DNA from 4 places in the Paenarthrobacter sp. R1 genome. Region 2 is predicted to be linked to each of the others. Evidence: riboswitches for the same ligand, from Rfam matches in the RefSeq annotation. Region 2 holds a riboswitch; each other region holds the start of a gene.

What was found. Region 2 has a riboswitch for cyclic di-AMP ahead of QN084_RS12650 (M23 family metallopeptidase). Riboswitches for the same ligand answer to the same signal wherever they lie in the genome.
Region 1: another riboswitch for cyclic di-AMP. It lies ahead of QN084_RS08970 (hypothetical protein); the one in region 2 lies ahead of QN084_RS12650 (M23 family metallopeptidase).
Region 3: another riboswitch for cyclic di-AMP. It lies ahead of QN084_RS16650 (C40 family peptidase); the one in region 2 lies ahead of QN084_RS12650 (M23 family metallopeptidase).
Region 4: another riboswitch for cyclic di-AMP. It lies ahead of QN084_RS01095 (NlpC/P60 family protein); the one in region 2 lies ahead of QN084_RS12650 (M23 family metallopeptidase).

Annotation. Positions count from the first base shown of each region.
Region 1 is NZ_CP127115.1:1,852,192-1,856,545, reverse strand. It holds gene QN084_RS08975 (AEC family transporter) at 1-4, shown strand, start outside; gene QN084_RS08970 (hypothetical protein) at 259-1,542, opposite strand; cyclic di-AMP (ydaO/yuaA leader) riboswitch at 1,545-1,694, opposite strand; gene QN084_RS08965 (ATP-dependent DNA ligase) at 1,910-2,977, shown strand; gene QN084_RS08960 (DUF6480 family protein) at 2,985-3,227, opposite strand; gene QN084_RS08955 (alpha/beta fold hydrolase) at 3,344-4,138, opposite strand; gene QN084_RS08950 (hypothetical protein) at 4,157-4,354, opposite strand, start outside.
Region 2 is NZ_CP127115.1:2,601,936-2,606,289, reverse strand. It holds gene QN084_RS12670 (copper-translocating P-type ATPase) at 1-120, shown strand, start outside; gene QN084_RS12665 (hypothetical protein) at 278-727, opposite strand; gene QN084_RS12660 (DsbA family protein) at 781-1,494, opposite strand; gene QN084_RS12655 (TlpA family protein disulfide reductase) at 1,557-2,210, opposite strand; cyclic di-AMP (ydaO/yuaA leader) riboswitch at 2,322-2,482, shown strand; gene QN084_RS12650 (M23 family metallopeptidase) at 2,488-3,282, shown strand; gene QN084_RS12645 (cytochrome c oxidase assembly protein) at 3,307-4,212, opposite strand; gene QN084_RS12640 (hypothetical protein) at 4,215-4,354, opposite strand, start outside.
Region 3 is NZ_CP127115.1:3,425,724-3,430,077, reverse strand. It holds gene QN084_RS16660 (HNH endonuclease) at 1-30, opposite strand, end outside; gene QN084_RS16655 (NlpC/P60 family protein) at 252-1,040, opposite strand; gene QN084_RS16650 (C40 family peptidase) at 1,135-1,878, opposite strand; cyclic di-AMP (ydaO/yuaA leader) riboswitch at 1,883-2,042, opposite strand; gene QN084_RS16645 (M23 family metallopeptidase) at 2,189-3,019, opposite strand; cyclic di-AMP (ydaO/yuaA leader) riboswitch at 3,024-3,240, opposite strand; gene QN084_RS16640 (iron-dependent transcriptional repressor DtxR) at 3,497-4,192, opposite strand.
Region 4 is NZ_CP127115.1:227,763-232,116, reverse strand. It holds gene QN084_RS01115 (F510_1955 family glycosylhydrolase) at 1-209, opposite strand, end outside; gene QN084_RS01110 (DUF305 domain-containing protein) at 310-951, opposite strand; gene QN084_RS01105 (hypothetical protein) at 1,097-1,567, opposite strand; gene QN084_RS01100 (heavy-metal-associated domain-containing protein) at 1,842-2,159, opposite strand; cyclic di-AMP (ydaO/yuaA leader) riboswitch at 2,399-2,596, shown strand; gene QN084_RS01095 (NlpC/P60 family protein) at 2,600-3,367, shown strand; gene QN084_RS01090 (heavy metal translocating P-type ATPase) at 3,445-4,354, opposite strand, start outside.

The sequences.
Region 1 (4,354 bases), 750 kb from region 2:
GTAGCGAATCACGTGACCCGGGGGCGGAAGAGCCGGGTGGCAGAACAGTCAGGTGGCAGAACAGTCAGGTGGCAGAACAGAAGGCAGGAACCCTTGCCGGGTCCCTGCCTTCTTGGCTTTTTTGCGGCGCCCGTCAGAAACGGCGCAACCGCTGGTGGCTCCAGCGGCCCATCCGATGGCGGAAAGTGGCCGTCCGGCTGCTGCAGCAGTACCGGCCGTGCCAGCCGATGTGGGTAGTGGTGCGGGGCATGCGGGTGCTCACTTGAGGACCCCCTTGGCTGCGTCGAGCAGGCCGTCCACGTCCAAGCTCAGAGCCTCCGTCGGTGCGCTGGACTTAGGGGCGGAGCCCGGCTTCGGGGAGTCGCTGGGCCGCGGCTTGGAAGTCTGCGTCGTCGTCGGCGTGGGCGTTGGGGTGGTGGTTGGCGTCGTCGTCGTTGAAGGCGTCGTGCTGGGCGAAGGCGCCGTGATGTTGTCCGACGGCGGTGCCGGCTGACTCGGAACGGGCGACGTCACGCCCGGTACCGGAACCACGGCCGAAGGGGCGTTGGACGGAACCCACTTGGGCTCGGCCAACGAAACCTGCGGCGTCGGAGTGGACGACGGCGGTGCTGCCGCTGCCGGAGAGGCTGCTTCGACTGCGGACTGCCCGGTATCCGTCGTAGCGGCCGACGTCGAGGACGCGGTGGAGTAGGACGGCGTCGGGCCAGGAGTGGCCGAGCCCGTTGCCCGGCCTTCGCCGGAATTGTTAGCGCCGCTGGCCTGGTTTTGGGTGTCCTGGCCGAAGATCGGCAGGTCCATGGCTTGGCTTACCGTTCCCACCGTGAGGACCAGGCCCAGTGCTCCGGCGACCACCGCCATGCGCTGGCTCATGGTCTTCACGGACGCTGCCTTGGTCAGGACGGCGTGGGGTTCCTTGGTGAAGGATGAGGAAGCAAAGGAACCAAAGGCCGACTTCGCAGCATTGCGTCCTGCAGCGGCTCGTCCTGCCGCAGGGCGTGCGCCGTCGTGCTGGCCCCGGGCGGTCTTGCGACTGGCCAGTCCGGCGGCGGCTGTAGCGTCAGCGGCGATCCGGGCCGGCGTCTTGGGCTGGGCGGTCCCGGCCTCGGCGGCAACGTGCGCCGAAACCACCGGAATAGCGGCAGTCGCGGGCTCGGCCTCAGTGGCAGGCTCCGCCGGCGTGGCCTTCACCACGGGGATGGCGGCCGTGGGCGGTCCGGGCGTAGTGGACTCCGAGCGCGGAGGAGCGGCAACTACCGGGATGGCTTCGGTGCGCGGCTCTTCGGTGGGGGATTCGGAGCCGGACTCTGCACTCGGTGCAGCTTCCGGAGCCACGACTGCCTGGGCCGCGCGCTCGCGTTCCATCGCCCGGCGCTGTGCTCGTGTCATGGGCGCTGCGGCGGGGTCGGTTGCGGTGGCGGGTGCCGCCCTCGTGCTTTCCATTTCGGTGGCCGGACCGCTGGGCTGGGCCCGACGGCGTCCGGTTGGCTTGGTGGGCTGGCCGTCCCCTTGGGCACGGCGCGGCTGATCCATGGTTGGGGACATGGTGTTTGCCTCTCAACGCCTGCGAGGTTAGCTGTCGGGTTCGGACGAGGCCGTCCGGCCGCACGTGGCGGCTTCACCCCAAGGGCCTGCGGGGAACAGGCCCGGGAACTCTGGGTCCCCCGTCTCTGCCGCGGGTCTGGCGGGATTCCGGGATGCGGCAGAGCTCGGCGTCAGCCCGGAAGCGGCCCAGCGGAGATACGGGTCGCCCTACGAAGTTACAGCAGCAGGGAAGTAAAGTCACATTAATGTAACGGACGGTACATGAGGGCCGGCAGCGCCCGCGCTGACGGACGGACGCGCCACGCACCGTCCACATATCCCTGGTGAGCACTAGCTTTCGGCGTCTACCGGCCGGTAGACATGAGCTATGGACCTACCCGTGATGCCACCCGTTTCGCCCATGCTCGCCAAATCCGTGCCCAACATTCCCGAGGTTGGGCACTACGAACCCAAATGGGACGGGTTCCGGACCATCGTCTTCAGGGACGGGGATGACGTCATCCTGGGCAGCCGGAACGAGAAACCCATGACCCGGTACTTCCCTGAGCTGGTGGAGGCGTTGAAGAAGAACCTGCCGGAGAAATGCGTGGTGGATGGCGAGATCATCCTTATTTCCGGCAACCGGCTCGACTTCGAAGGACTTCAGCAGCGCATCCACCCCGCCGACAGCCGCGTCCGGATGCTTGCAGAGAAGACGCCGTCCTCCTTCGTCGGGTTCGACCTCCTGGCCCTCGGCGACGAAGACCTCACTGCCCGGCCGTTCTCCGAGCGCCGTGCTGCGCTGGAAAAGGCGCTCGCCGATGCCGAGCCGCCCGTGTACGTGACGCCTGCGGTCACCGACCTCGAGAGGGCACAGGAATGGTTCGTGCAGCTTGAGGGAGCAGGGCTCGACGGCGTGCTGTCCAAACCGCTTGATGGCACCTACCAGCCGAACAAGCGGGTGATGTTCAAGACCAAGCATGAACGGACGGCGGACTGCGTGGTGGCCGGTTTCCGTTGGCACAAGACGGCGGACGTCGTGGGGTCGATGCTGCTGGGGCTCTATGACGATTCCGGCAAACTCCACCACGTTGGAGTGGTGGCCGCCTTCCCCATGGCGAAGCGGAAGGCGATGGTGGCCGAGTTGGAGCCGTACCAAGTGGAGATCGCGGACCATCCCTGGGGAGAGTGGGCCAGCCAGGAAACCGGAGCAGCGGTTGGTTCGAGGATGCCGGGGGCCCAAAGCCGCTGGAGTGCCGGCAGGGACTTTTCTTTTGTTCCTCTGCGGCCCGAGCTGGTGATCGAAGTGGCGTACGACTACATGGAAGGAGACCGGTTCCGGCACACCACGCAATTCCGCAGGTGGCGGCCGGACCGGACTCCTGAAAGCTGCACGTACTCACAGCTGGAGGAGCCGGCCGACTATAACCTCGGCGAGATCCTCAAGCTGAAGTAGGGGAGTTCTATTCCTCGTGCCCTTGGTCCATGCTCATGCTGTCTTCCGCTGGAGGCGTTTCTCCCGGGGGTACTCCGCCGCCGGGTTCAAGCCCTGTGACGTTGCCGTTGTCCGGATCCGGGTTCGCTGATGCGGCGGGATCGCGGTCTTCGTCCTGCCGCATGTCCGGGTCCTCGTGGATGCTGTCGGGCTCGGCCGCGCCGGACACTCCGAAGGTCTGCGGATCGTCTTCCGGGTCATAGCTTGTCATGGTCAAACCCCTTTCTAAGCAAACTTACTATTTGGCTTGCCCTGCCAGCCTAACCGTGTCCCGTCCAACGCAACAAGGGGCGTGCCGCCGTCGTGAGGCTATGCCTGCCTACGGTCCTACGTTGCGGCGACGAAGCTCCGGATGGCGTCCGCAACGGCCTTCGGCCTCATGTGCTGGGCCACGTGTCCCACTCCCGGAATCTCCACCAGCCTGCCTTGGGGAACAGCTCGGGAGAGCCGCAGCGACCATTCGGGTCCTGCCACGTGGTCGCGGCTGCCGCGCAGGATCAGCACGGGGCTCCCAACAAGGCCCAGTCGTTTCTCGGTGGGGTACTCCATCATCACGGGCAGCTCGGTGAGGTACCAGCGGGGGCCGCACAGGAAGTAGTCGGAGACGACGATCCAGTTGGATGACGGACTTTCGCGTAGGAGCCCATCCAGGAAGAGGGCCAGCGATTGCCGCCGTACGTTCTTGTGCTTCGAATCCACCACGGGACCCATCAGAACCACGTGCGAGGCCTGCTCCGGTGCATGAAGCGCAGCCTCGATGGCGAACTGGACGCCCATGGAGTGGCCCACCAGCACGTAGGAGGTAATGCCTTTCGCTTTCAGCGTCTCCGCAATGAAGGCCCCGTATTCCTCGGCCGTGACTTGGTGGTCCGGTGTGGGCGTGCCCGCAAAACCCGGCAGGTCGAACGAGTACGTCGGTGAACCTGCGGCAAGAACGGCGTGGAGACGCGCAAGGTAACGGTGTGAGACGCCGATGCCGTGAATCAGGATGTACACGGGGCTGTCCGGGGAGCCGGGCGATGGCTGCGAGCCGGGTGGCGGGGTTCCGTTCGTCCAAAGGATGCGACCCTTAAGCCCGCCGGCTTCGACGTTTTCCGAGCGCAGGGGCGTGCGGCGTGTCAATCGTCCTCGCACCCGGTTCTACTCCCGCGCAGGGTCGTCGGACCCGGCTGATTCATCCGCGCTCTGGTGAACGTCGGCAGCGTTGGCTGCTTCCCGGCGTCGGGCGATCTTTGATTCCGTCCACATCGCGACGGCGACGAACACAACGCACGCGAACATGAACGTGGCCACGAAGTTCAATCCCATGGCCGAGCCAAGGGGTGCGGCAACAGCCAT
Region 2 (4,354 bases):
GCCGGGATCGTGCTCTCCCCGGCCGCGGGCGCGGTGCTGATGTCAGTCTCTACAATCGTCGTCACCCTGAACGCCCAACTGCTCCGGCGGGTGAAACTGAACCCGTCCCAGGTCCGTTGACCCAACAAGCACCGGCACCGCCGCTCTCAAACCATCCCGGTACAGCGGCGGTGCTGGCATGCTGAAACGGATGAAAACCGTGCCCTGGTTCATGCCGTTGCGGGGAGCCGGAACGGCGACTGCTCTGCATCGCCTTGGCTGCCGCAAGCCCCGAATTTTAGGGCTGATCTCGCCGGTTTCTTTGAGAGAGGAAGAATCCAACAGCGGCCATGGCCAGGATAACGGCCACGATCCCTGCGACGAGCGGAGCATTGGCATCATTTGGACCGATGCTCTCCGGCGCGGACGGCTGTGTTGAGTTGCTTGGCTGAGAAGAGGGTGTAGCCGCCGTTTCGGGTGGGGCTTCCTCGCCGAAGACCTCCTGCCGCCGGTCATCCGATGGCGTGAGCCCGAAGTTCAAGCTGACTTTGTCGTTGAGTGACCGCCGACCCTGAAGAACCGTGTCCTTCGGAGCTGCAGGTCCGGCAGTTGTCTGCTGTACCGTCGCGGTGACCTGCGGAGGATCGGCGCGGGCCGGGACCGCGGCCACAGTCGAGAAGCTCGCCGCAGCGGCGAGGACGAGACCCCATAGGGCTACGACGGACCTCTTGCGGGATGTGTTGTGCACATTTGCTCCAATAGTGGTGATGGTGTGGCGGCTGCCCGCCTGGCTGGGCGGGTCTAGTTCGCGGCGGCCGCTACGAGCCCGCGGAATTGTTCCTCTGTGTTGAAGGGGATCATTTGCCCGTTGAGGAAAAAGGCTGGAGTGTCGGTGACGCCAAAGGAGGTACCGTCTGCGATATCTTCCTTGATCCGTTCCTTGGTCTTGTCAGCTGTCACGGTGTCGTCATAGGTTCTCAGGTCCAGGCCCAGGTCCTGGGCGAACGAACGGAACAGCTGGGCTTGTGAGTCTTGTTTGTTGCCCCATTGAGTCCCGGTTTCGAACAGTTTGATAGTCATCTGCTGATATTTCCCCTGCTGGGCTGCGGCTTCGGCAGCGAGGGCCGCAGCGGCTGAGTTACGATGCGCGGGAACCGGGAAGTATCGCTGCACGAAGGTGATTCGGTCCCCGTATTCATTCTTCAGTTCCTCGATAAGCGGCTGAGCGGCGCGGCAGGGGTCGCATTCAAAGTCCACGAACTGGACCAGTTGGGCTTTCTCTGTGGTCGGTGAGGTGGTGCGGTGGCTATCTTCCCGAACCAGTTGGGCGACGGCAGTGGGTTGGGCCGACGTCGTCGCTGGCTTATTGAGCGTAAAGACGCTGTACCAGACCAGACCAAGGCCGATGAGGACGGACAGCAAGACCCAGACGAAGACCCTTGTCTTCCTGGCAGTGTCTGCAAGCGGATGCGAGGGCAGGTGCGGGGTCCGCTGCGGCTGTTGTTTTCTTGTCATGGGGCGGGCTCGATCCGGTGGTGTTTTCTTAGGTTGGGGATGCGATTGTGCTCGGCGAGACGCTATGTCTCGGCCACCGCCGCGGCGACAAGGGATTTGAGGATGCTTTGGTCCGCCAGTCCCAGGATGCGTGCCGCGACTCGTCCTTTCTTGTCAATCACGAGAGTGGAAGGAACTGCCTGCGGGGGGACGTATTGGGTCATGGCCAGGAGGATGCCCCCGTCTTTGTCCTGCATGCTGGGGTAGGTGACACCAAAGGTCCGTTCAAAGGCGGCCGCTGCCGGTTCTTCATCGCGGACGTTGACACCATAGAACTGGACACCTTGGCCTTTGAACTGTTCCGCGATGGCTTCGAGCCTCGGGGCTTCGAGCCGGCAGGGGGCGCAGGCGGCATACCAGAAGTTCAGCACGATGATTTTGCCCTGCCAATCACTGGAGGTGATTGCCGTGCCGTCGTAGAGCTTGCCTTTCAGGACCACGGGGGCCTTCCGCTCGGCATCCACATATTCGGTGACAGACCCGTCCCCTGCGATGTAGTTTTTGTTGTCGCCCGCCTTGGCCTGTTCAGAAAGGGTGTCCCTGGCTCCACATCCTGTGAGAACCAGCGCTCCCAGCCCGGTCAAAGACGACGCGGTGATGAAACGCCGACGCGTGATACCCGGCTTCTGTGTACCGGCACCGCCGGCTGAAAGTAGTCGTCCTACGAACTTAGACATTGCGATCCTTAGATAACGAAATTGTAACTTCTTGGTGTTTTGGTTAGGCTGGTTTCGTCCATACCCGTCCGGGGTATGGGTTGGCCGTCTCGCCAAACCCCGTCGGCGGCCCAATGAGCATCCAGTTCCAGACGGGGGCGGAGGACCCAACAACGGTGCATGAGCACCTTGGGGTGAAGCCGGCCCTGCAACTACCCATCCGGGAGCGGGGCTGGCCGGACAGTCCACTCGTCCGAATCCGACAGCTAACTTCGTCGGCGCCGAGAGGACCCCCACCTTGCCTTCCCAGCCCCGGCACGGCCGTCGCCGCGCCACGCCCAGTTCAGCACCCGTCAAGCGCCGCCGTGAAACGGTGTTTCTTCCGTCCCCTCTGCAGGACCGCGGCCATCGGTTCGGTGCTGCCGCCGCTGTCACCGGCCTGATCGCCATGAGTGTCCTATCAGCCGCCCAGGCTGATCCCGGGCGCGTCGGAACCGACCAGGCCCTTTCACCCGCAGCACCAGCTGCCGTCTCCGCGCAGCCGGTGATCAATGCCGAAGCCGGCGCTTCCCTCACCTTTGACCGGCCGGCTGTGGGATCAAAGGCCGCACCGCCAGCCATTGTGGCGCCGCCTGTGGCAGCTGCCGCACCCCAGAAGACCAAAGCAGCAGTACAGGTCCCTTCCGTTCCAGCGGAGACATCAACAGCGTTGAAGGCACCCATGGCTTCAATCAACGTCAGCTCACCGTTCGGCCTCAGGGTCAACCCCCTCACCGGATCGACCGGGGAATGGCATACGGGGATTGACCTGACGGGGGCCTGCAGCACACCCGTGTTCGCAGCTGGCGCCGGAACCGTCATGGAAGCCGGTTGGAGCCAATACGGAGGCGGAAACAGAATCGTCATCGACCACGGCAATGGTTTGAAAACCACATACAACCACTTGGCCAGCATCGGTGTTGCCATGGGACAGGCCGTTACATCGGGCGCCCAGATCGCCGGTGTGGGAACGACGGGTAACTCAACCGGCTGCCACCTACACTTCGAGGTCATGGTCGATGACAAGACAGTGGATCCTGCCAGCTTCATCTGAGACGGACCTCTGCTGCGCAGGTGCTCACGCATCGTGGGTTCCCGGGCCGCGGGGGCCTTGAAGATGCTTCCGGTTCAGTACGTCCAGCTCGTCGTCGCTGAGCTCATCAAAGGAGCGGGCCTCCCTACGGTCGCTGCGGGAGAACCTGACAAACATGAGGATGATCAGTGGCAGGTCCACGACCTCAGCGAGGAACCACAGCAGGTCCCCGGCGAGTTGTTGGTCCCGGAGCGGGTCCGGGAGCCAGGATGGGTGGCCGGTAAGGGGCAATGTCGCACCGTCCAGGATCTGAGGACTGATGCGCATCAGCACCCCCGGCACGGCGTCGGCGACCAATTCAATGAAGACGTAGATGAATTCCACCACGATCAGGGATGTGACGTCCTTCGTGGAGCCATCTTCAATGATCGGTACGGCCATCAGTAAACCCGCTGCGGGGACGAGGACCGTCAGTGCTGCATCCCACCACGGGTCCGTCCTCATCGGGTAGAACAGTGGGGTCAACAAGAGGGTGAACATGGCAAGGCCCAGTAGGGCCGCGACGACCGTGTTGCTCAGTGCCCTGGCCACCCGGCTGCCCAGAACGCGGGCGAGCCGTTCCTGACCCTGCTTTCCCAAAGCTGCCCTGGCCAGTGTCAGGGGCTGGCCTGCTGCGATGAGCAACGGGACGATGAACAGATACGACGTGATTCTCAGTGTGAAGGCCCAGCGAAGATCGTGGCTGTACACGCCCGTGAACCCGAAGCTGAGCACGGCGAAGCTGCCCAAGCCCAGGAAATAGAAGGTCGCTGCCCGCCACCACGGCCAGTGCACCCCCCGGCGCGTGGCTGCCCGGATGCCTTGGCCGTAAAGGACGGCTGCTGTGGCGGTGATGGCCGCTGCCGGCACATTCAACGTCCAGGATGACACGACGGCGTCCCAGGGAGGCATGGTCAGCGCTTTGCTTCGGTCCGCCCGGCCAGGAGCGCCCCGGCCAGGAACAGCAGACCCGCTGTGGGGTAACCGGCGTAAAGGTCCAGGGCCACGCTCGGGCCCTGACCGGCTGGCGCCAGGTGCAGGATCCAATGCCAGA
Region 3 (4,354 bases), 820 kb from region 2:
ATATCCAGCATTCAGAACGAGTGTGCGCATGCACGTACCTCTTAACGGCCGCACCCGCCAGGGGCACGAGGGCCGGCTGCCCTCTGCATGTACGGGCTGTGGATCGACACCATAAGAGTAAGCACTTATATGCCATATCAACGAATTATCAGTGGAATTAGCTTGTGATGTCGCCCACAGGCCCCGGCCCTGCCCCTTAAGACGGAAATACCCCGCAGGTGAAACCTGCGGGGTATTTCCTCAAAGTTCGATCAGCCGTTGACCCGGATGAAGACCGGACCGGAGCCGACGTTGACGCTGAACAGAGCAGTGGTGGATCCGTTCCATCCGCCATGCACTGCCATGCCGTTGCCGACGTAGACGGCGATGTGTGCCTGTCCGGCCAGACCACCGTTGGCGTAGTAAGCGAGGTCGCCCGGCTGGGCTTCCGCTGCGCTGACCGTACGTCCAAGGGAAAGGTAACCCGCAGGCCAGTCATGGAAGTTGATACCCACGGCTGCGAGGGAGTTGGTGACCAACATGGTGCAGTCCTGGGTCACGCCGAGCTGGGCGTAGGCTGCAGCGGCAATGGCCGCACCGAGGCCACTGGAAGCAGCCGGAGCCTTTGCTGCCGGTGCAGCGTTGCTGACTGCCACGGTTGCGCCGCCAGCAGCGTTGGAAGCTGAGGCAGTGGCTTCCTGTGCGGAGCTCTTCGCTTCAGCCTTGGCCGGGGCTTTCTCCACGACGGGCGCGGGCGCCTCGACCGTGGTGACAACCGGGCTCTCGTAGGAGATGGCAACGGTGGAGTCAGCGGCGATGGTGGACTGCACGACGGACTGGATGTCCAGGGAGGTGGTTGAGGTGGACTCGCGATCCACATTGGTATCCGCCGCATTGGCAGCAACGCCACTGGTCAGGACCAAGCCCGAAGCCGCGGCGATGACGGCTGCCTGGCGGCCGACGCCACCGGCGTTCACCGAAACTGCCTTTGCAATCACGGCAAGTGAGCTGGTCTTGGGAGCCTCGGCCCGGTGCCGCGCAACCTTGTTTGCACTGGTCATGATGATCTCTTTTCGTTTCCGCGTGCTGCTGGGAAGCACGCGGGTCATGGGCAGGCCAGCACCCGGGGGGCGCGCTGGCTTACCTGGACGGTTTTTAGCGCAGGGTGAAGAAGGAGGAGGTTCCGGTAGAAGCTACCGAGTGAAGCAGCGTGCCCTGGCTGGGGTTCAGGGCGCTGACCATCATGCCGTTGCCGACGTAAATGCCAACGTGGGCACCGCCGTTCTGCATGACGAGGTCGCCGGGAGCGGGAGTGCTGGTGGGCTTCATGGCGGTCCATGCATTGACGCGGGGGATGCTGATGCCGGCCTGCGCGTAAACCCACTGGGTGAAGCCGGAGCAGTCCCAACCGTTGGGGGTGGTGCCGCCCCAGACGTACGGGTGGCCGATGCCGGTGTACGCGATTGCTGCGAGGCCCGAAGCCGCGGCGCTGGCTGCGGAATCCTTGGAGCCGGCGGACTTGGCGGTGACTGCGCCCTCGCCCTGGCCGGCATTCTGGTTGCCGTTCGCCTGGGAGCGCTGCGTGGTCTGGGAAGCGCGCTGGATCTTGGGGGCTTCCTTGGTAACCACAACGGGGCTCTCAAAGGAAACAGTGGCGGTTGGTTCCGCCGTGACGACGGCGGTGGTCACCAGCTGCTGTGCGCTGGACTCAGCCTTGGAAACGTCAGTATCCGCTGCCTGGGCAGGAAGGCCGACGCTGAGGACCAAGCCCGATGCTGCTGCAAGGACTGCGGCCTGGCGGCCGACGGTTCCGGCATTCGCTGAAACAGCCTTGGAAAGAGTGTTCAACGGGGTAACCGCCTGGGCGCGGTGGCGCGCAGAAGTAGTGCGTGATGACACGAAGGTAGCCTCTCCCAATGCCTGCGAGGTGAGCTGTCGGATTCGGATGGGAGTCATCCGGCCACACGCCGTTGGAAGCGTTTGTGACTTAACCCCAAGGCCCTCTTTCGAAGACCAAAATTGGTTCCCCCGCCCCTGCCAGACGAATTATGCGAACGGACCTTGAGTGGTGGCAGAGCTAGGCAATCCACCCAAGTGCATCGGCCCCCTAAAAAGCCGATGCGCTTTGTACGGTACAACAGTTGAACGCAAATGTCACATTCAGATCACGGGGCGTGTCAAGAATGCGAGAGACGACCATCAACTCGGGTTATAGCCAGCCCATGGGGTCGACGACTTCGCCGTTGACCTGGACTTCGAAGTGGAGGTGGCAGCCGGTGGAAGCGCCCGTGGTGCCGCTCAAGGCAACGGTGTCTCCGCGATTCACGGTGTCGCCGACCTTGACGTTGAATGACGACAAGTGGTTGTAGGTGGTTTCCAGGCCGTTGCCATGGTCCACCACCACGCGGTTGCCTCCACCGTATTCGTGCCAACCCGCAAAGGTGACCTTGCCCGCCGCAGCAGCGTGGACTGCCGTGCCGCACTGGGCCACGAAGTCCTGGCCGCGGTGGAAATCGCCGCTGCCGCCTGTCAGCGGACTGATGCGGTAGCCGAACGGTGATGCAGTGCTGAGGGTGTCCAAGGGGCTGGCCATGGTGCCCTTGGAGGAGCTGGCCTGGATGCTTCCCACGGACTGGGCGCTCAGCAACTGCTTGAGCTTGCCGTCGGGATCCGCCTTGGTTGCCACCGCGGCGCGGCTGAAGTCGATCTTGGCGGACGCTTCCGCGGAGACCTCTGGCTGGCTCCCGCCGCCCACGGCCAGTGCGGCCTCAGTCTGCCCGGACTCGGACGTGGCCATGACGGGACTCGTTGCAGGCAGGCCGACAGTGAGCGCAAGACCGGTAGCAGCGAGTGCTACGCCGGCCTTCTGCCCTACACCACTGGCTGCTGCGAAATCGGCCACCTGGCGCATCGGGCTCTTACGGCGGCGCACCTGACGCTGGGTGTCACGGGGCCGGATCTCCGATACTACGCGGGCTGGCCGCAGCTCAGTAGCGGGGCCGGTAGCGCGTCGACGGCCCCTGACGTTCTGCGAAGTCAAACTCTGTTCCTCTCTCAAAAGCCTGCGAAGTTAGCTGTCGGATTCGGATCAGAGAGTGCAAAGACCCGGCCCGCACGCAGCGCTCACGGCACACAGGTATCCCAGGAGGGAATTGCGTAAGTAAGGCACTGCTGCTGCGGACTTCACCCCAAGGCTGCTTCTCTAGGCAGCCGATTGTGGTTCCCCCGCCTCTGCCAGTAGATGTTTAACACCCCTGATCTGCTGGCAGAGCTCGGCTCCAGATCAGGTAACGCTTTGATATCGGCGCTAGTAGATAACTATAGGGGATTAAGGCCCGCGGTAATAAATTCGTTATCTACAGGGCGGTCGTTTTTTGCCTGCTCCCCTTATCACCTATCCGCGGAAACCGCAGGTCACACCGCCGCGCGGCGGCGTGACGTGAGATCAACCACGCCCATGGCAAGGCAAAGGCGCCCACATGGAGTGAACGCCTGCACCCTGCCGGCCTTTCGCTTGCTAGCCGACTGCCACGAATACGTGGGCAGCTACTTCCGGCGGCAGCTCGAGGGCCCCTTCAATCCCCGGCACCCGGACGGAGATGTAGTCCCCCACGCGCTCCAGGGAAACGGCTGCACCCGGGCGGATGCCGCCCTCGTCCAGCTGGGTCAGGAGTTCGGGCTCAACCTGAATGGGCTCGGCGAGCCGGCTCACCACAACGCGGGAGTCGGCAGCGTAACCATCCATTGCCTGCAGGAGGTTGACGTCCGGGCGGAAGGGAGCTTGGACAGCGAGGCCGCCCAGGGCCTCCAGGCCGGGAATCGGGTTCCCGTACGGGGATTGCGTGGGATGCTCCAGCAGTTCATACAGCCTGCGTTCCACGCGTTCGCTCATCACGTGCTCCCAGCGGCACGCTTCGTCATGGACGTACGCCCAGTCGAGGCCAATGACGTCGGCAAGGAGGCGTTCAGCCAAGCGGTGCTTGCGCATCACTTCGGTGGCGCGCTTGCGGCCAACTTCCGTGAGCTCCAGGTGCCGGTCATTGGACACCACCACCAGGCCGTCGCGCTCCATGCGTCCGATCGTTTGGGAGACTGTAGGACCGGAGTGGCGCAACCGCTCAGCGATGCGGGCGCGGAGAGCCACGATGTTTTCTTCTTCAAGTTCCAAAATGGTCCGAAGATACATCTCAGTGGTATCGATCAGATCCGTCATCCAGCTCAGCTCTCCTCGAACGCAGTTCTTGCGTAATGTCCACCGTACCGCGTCCGTAGAGGCTGCACGTCCCCCTGCGCCACCCTGTGAACGCGTACCCCAGCCTAGCTTATTTGGAATTACTCTTGATAATTTTCGAAGGGTCACAAAGGTTCCGGGTAC
Region 4 (4,354 bases), 2.4 Mb from region 2:
TCGTGGGTCGCCAGCAGTATCTGTCCGGTTTCGGAGTTCACGCTTAAACCGTGGACGTGGGAGCTGGGCAGGCCTGAGGCGGCGGGAGCGGGTGTGGCGCCCGGAGCGGCGGTTGCGCCCGGGGTGCATGCGGACAGCGTAAACAGCAGGGCGCTGGCCGCTGCGAGGGCAGCAACAGGCCGGTGACGGGGTGAAGAATGCAGGGGCACGGGAAACTCCAGGGGTGGGCCGGATGAACCGGGAAGAATGAAGGGGAGGTGCCGGCCCCCCGGGGGGGTGGGGAAGGGGCCGGCACCGGACTTATGCTGGCTACAGGGTGGCCAGCAGGTCTTTCATTTCCTGGATCTCGGCGTCCTGGGAGCTGACGATGTCCTCGCTGAGCTGGACCGCGTCCGCGTTCTTGCCGTTGGTGGTTTCAGTCTTGGCCATCATGACCGCGCCTTCGTGGTGGGCGATCATCTGGGTCAGGAACAGTTTGGCGGCTTCGGCGCTCTGGGCGGCCTCGAGTTTGGCCATGTCATCCTCGCCCATCATCCCCTCCATGCTGTGCGCAGAAGACATCTCGGTGGGCATCATCGTGGGCTGGCCCCAGCTTTGAAGCCAGCTGGTCATCTTTTCGATCTCCGGGCCTTGGGCTGCCTTGATCTTGGTGGCCAGGTCCGTCACAGCGGGGGGAAGGCCCGCTTTTTTGAGCATGATGTCGCTCATCGTTACTGCCTGGACATGGTGCGGCATCATCATCTGTGCGAACATCGTGTCCGCGTCATTGAACTCAGCCATAGCTGCTGCTGAAGTTGCCGGGGCGGAGTCCGATGACATCCCGGAGCTGCCGTGGTTCATGCCGGACATGCTGCCGGTCCCGGAACTGCCGGAGCCCGACCCGGCCGAGCAACCGGCAAGAGCGAGGGCTGCGGCGAGGGCGGCAGCAGAAATTGTCAGGGTCTTTTTCATGAAAATCAGGTCCTCAAAAGTATCAGCGGCGTCTGGGCGCCCTTGGTGATGGCATGCAGCGGCAAACCCGCGCCGGGCTCGGCTGTTTCATGCAGGTCATTGGCTGGACGGTGCGCCGGTGGAGAGCTCGGCGCAGAGGAGTGGTTTACGTCCGGCTGATACAGAGGTCACCGGGGGAGGGGCTGCCCGGTGAGTAGGAGTAGGTGCTGCTGAGAGCAGCGGCGGCACCAATAGCAGGCAGCTCATAGGGGGCTGTTCCCGGCATCGGGGCTGAGAGGGTGGTGTTTCCCGGGGCCAGGACGCAGGCACCGTCGCCGGCCGACATTTCCGGGCACGAACCTGCCGGGGCGCAGGTAGAAGAAGAGCCACCGGTGACCGCAGTCTCAATGGCGGCCGCGCCGGTGGTCGTCCCCGTTACATGCGAGTGGCCGGCCGGCATGGCCTGCAGCTGCAGCGTGGAGGGGCCTGCCGCTGTCATGCCAGGGCCTGGTGCCATGTGGTGGGCACCGGTCATGACGTGCATGCCGAAAATGCCGGCAATGATGGCCAGGGCCGCGGTCAGGAATCCTGCCCGCAGGAGGAAGGCGGTGAAGCGACCATAGGGTGTCGTAGTCACAACTTCCTCCTTTCCGTGCAGGTTCGATGTCATAAGGGTACCGGCAAGGGGGTGTTGTCCCTTCCGGTTACCGCCTTTTCAACGCGTCTGGATGGGATTTGGTTTCACTGTTTCCACCGGCTAGTGATGAACGGGGCGATCCGCGACGCCTGTTCAGGAGCGGATTCCGGCCGCCCGTGTGCCAGCGGGACCGGTGGCCCGTCCATTGCCCTCCTCCCGGGGTGCACAACGCCCCCGGGAGGAGGTCCGCAGTGGAAGTGTGGAAGTGCGGATGTTAGGTGCTGGCAAGGGTGTAGCCAGCGGAGGTGACAGCCTCCCGCACGGCTGCCTCATCGGCCCTGCCTCCCACCAGCAGGCGGGAGCGGCCGCCGGGGACGAGATCAACGGAGGCCGATTCCACACCATCAAGGGCAGCGACGGCCTTCTCAACAGTCTGCACGCAATGCCCGCAGGTCAGACCATCCAAAGCGAATTCAACGGCGCCGGTGCCTGCGGCTGTGGTGGGCTCAGAGGAGGCTTCGGTCGAGCAGCAGCTGCACCCCGATGCGGAGGAGGCCAGCGGCAGCTGGGTACGGTTTTCGGTTCCACACATGTCAGTTTCCATTCCTTGACGAAGGAGTAATGGGCGCTGGGGTTGAACGGCTGTGAGAGGCGGTGCGGTGCACTGCCGGGACATACCACTTCACGGACAACACCCATAGCTTACCCCTGGGGGGTATCTCCAACAAATGGGACACGTGTGACGTCGGACTCGCCGTTATTCAAATGTGACAAATGCTGCTTGTGTGAACTACGGTCTAAGCCGTGCCGGTTTCGCCGAATGCGGCACTCCCGAGTCGATTGCCTAACTCTGCCGCTGCCCGGGATCCGTTCGCAACTTTCGTCCGGCAGAGACGGGGAACCCAACAACGGCCTGCTTAAAGCGGGTCTTGGGGTGAAGCCGTGTCTGGTGCGTTTTGCGTACCGGCCCGGCCGGGTGTCTCCCATCCGAATCCGACAGCTAACCTCGCAGGCAGTGGGAGAGGCCCTTTCATGCCCATTCGCAAAGCTCACGGCCGCCGCCGTGCGGTCCCTGTCCAGACCAGCGCCCTCGCGGTACTGTCCAAATCCGTCGCTGCAAACGCCGGCGGTGTGGGCCGCCAGGCCGCTGTCATCGCGGCAGCGTCCGGCCTTGTCCTGACCAGCGGTATCGCCGAGCAGGCAGCCGCGGCCCCGACTCAGCGCGATGCGGAGCCGACCTCGAACCTGGAACTCACCAGCCAGGTACAGACTCCCCTCAGCGCGGACGCCACAGTCCAAATCTCCTTCGAGCGTCCTGCCGTGGAGACCACGCCTGCGCCCGTCGTAGCAGTAGCCAAGCCAGTCGTCGCTGAGGCGCCTGCAGCCCCTGCCGTCACCGCGCCGGCTGCACCTGCTAAGGCTAAGGCGCAGATCACCGTCACGCCTGCAGCGGCTCCTGTTGGGGCGCCGGCCGCCGGCGGCGTCAACGCCATCATGGTTTCCTCCGCCTATGCCCAGATCGGCATGATCCAGGACTGCACACGGCTGGTGGAAAACGCACTCAACGCTGCAGGGATCCCGGTCGGAGACCTCGGCCCGATGCAGTTCATGAACTACGGCACCGTTGTTGCCGATCCCCAGCCCGGCGACATGGTGATGCAACCCGGGCACGTGGGAATTTATGTTGGCAACGGCCAGGTCCTCAGCTCCGGCCTGAACGGCAAGAACGAAACCGCCGTCCACCCGCTGACCTGGATGACCTCCAAGGGCGCCGTCACCTTCGTCCGGGCCGGCAAGTAAAGCGCTGAGGGGCCTGTGAGTCACTGCCTTGGGGCGGTGACTCACAGGCCTTCAGCATCCCTTGCTGACACCGGGGACTACACCTTGTGACGCCGCCCGAAACGGCGCAGCCGCAGTGAGTTGCAGACCACCAGAACTGAACTGGCTGCCATCGCGGCCCCCGCAATCATCGGGTTGAGCAGCCCCAGGGCGGCGACCGGGATGCCGACGGCATTGTAGAAAAATGCCCAAAACAGGTTGGTCTTGATCGTCCCCAAGGTTCGACGGGACAGTTTGATGGCCTGCGCGACCTGGCCCAGGTCACTTCCCATGACCGTAAGATCCGCGGCAGCGATGGCGACATCCGTCCCGCTGCCCATGGCAATGCCAAGGTCGGCCTGGGCCAGCGCCGCCGCATCATTCACCCCGTCCCCGGCCATGGCAACAGTGGCCCCGCTGGCCTGCAGCCCGCGGATAGCCTCAACCTTGCCTTCGGGAAGCACGCCGGCGAGCACGTCTTCTGCGGGGATGCCCACTTGCGCTGCCACTGCCGAGGCAGCCGAGGCGTTGTCGCCGGTCAGCAGTATCGGCCTAAGTCCCAGCTCCTTGAGTTGCGCGATCGCGGCGGCAGAGCCGGGCTTGAGGGTGTCCTTCAGCGCAATGAGGCCTGTTGGCTCCCCGTCTACGCCGACCCAGATGACAGTCGCTCCGGACTGCTCCTGGGCGGACAGAGCTTCGTAGTGGTCCGGCGCCGGGTTAATACCGTTCTCCACCAGCCAGGCCGCCCGGCCGGCAACGACCGACCGGCCGTTGACGGTTCCTCGGACGCCCCCGCCGGGTGCACTGTAAAACCCTGCGACAGGCAGCAGAGGCGCCTTCTCAGTCGCTGCGCGTGCGATGGCATGAGCAATGGGGTGTTCGCTGGCAACCTCGACTGCTCCGGCCAAGGAAAGGATCTCTTCTTCGGTGGCCGAAGTAAAGGAGTGCACTCCGGAAACGGAGAGCTGG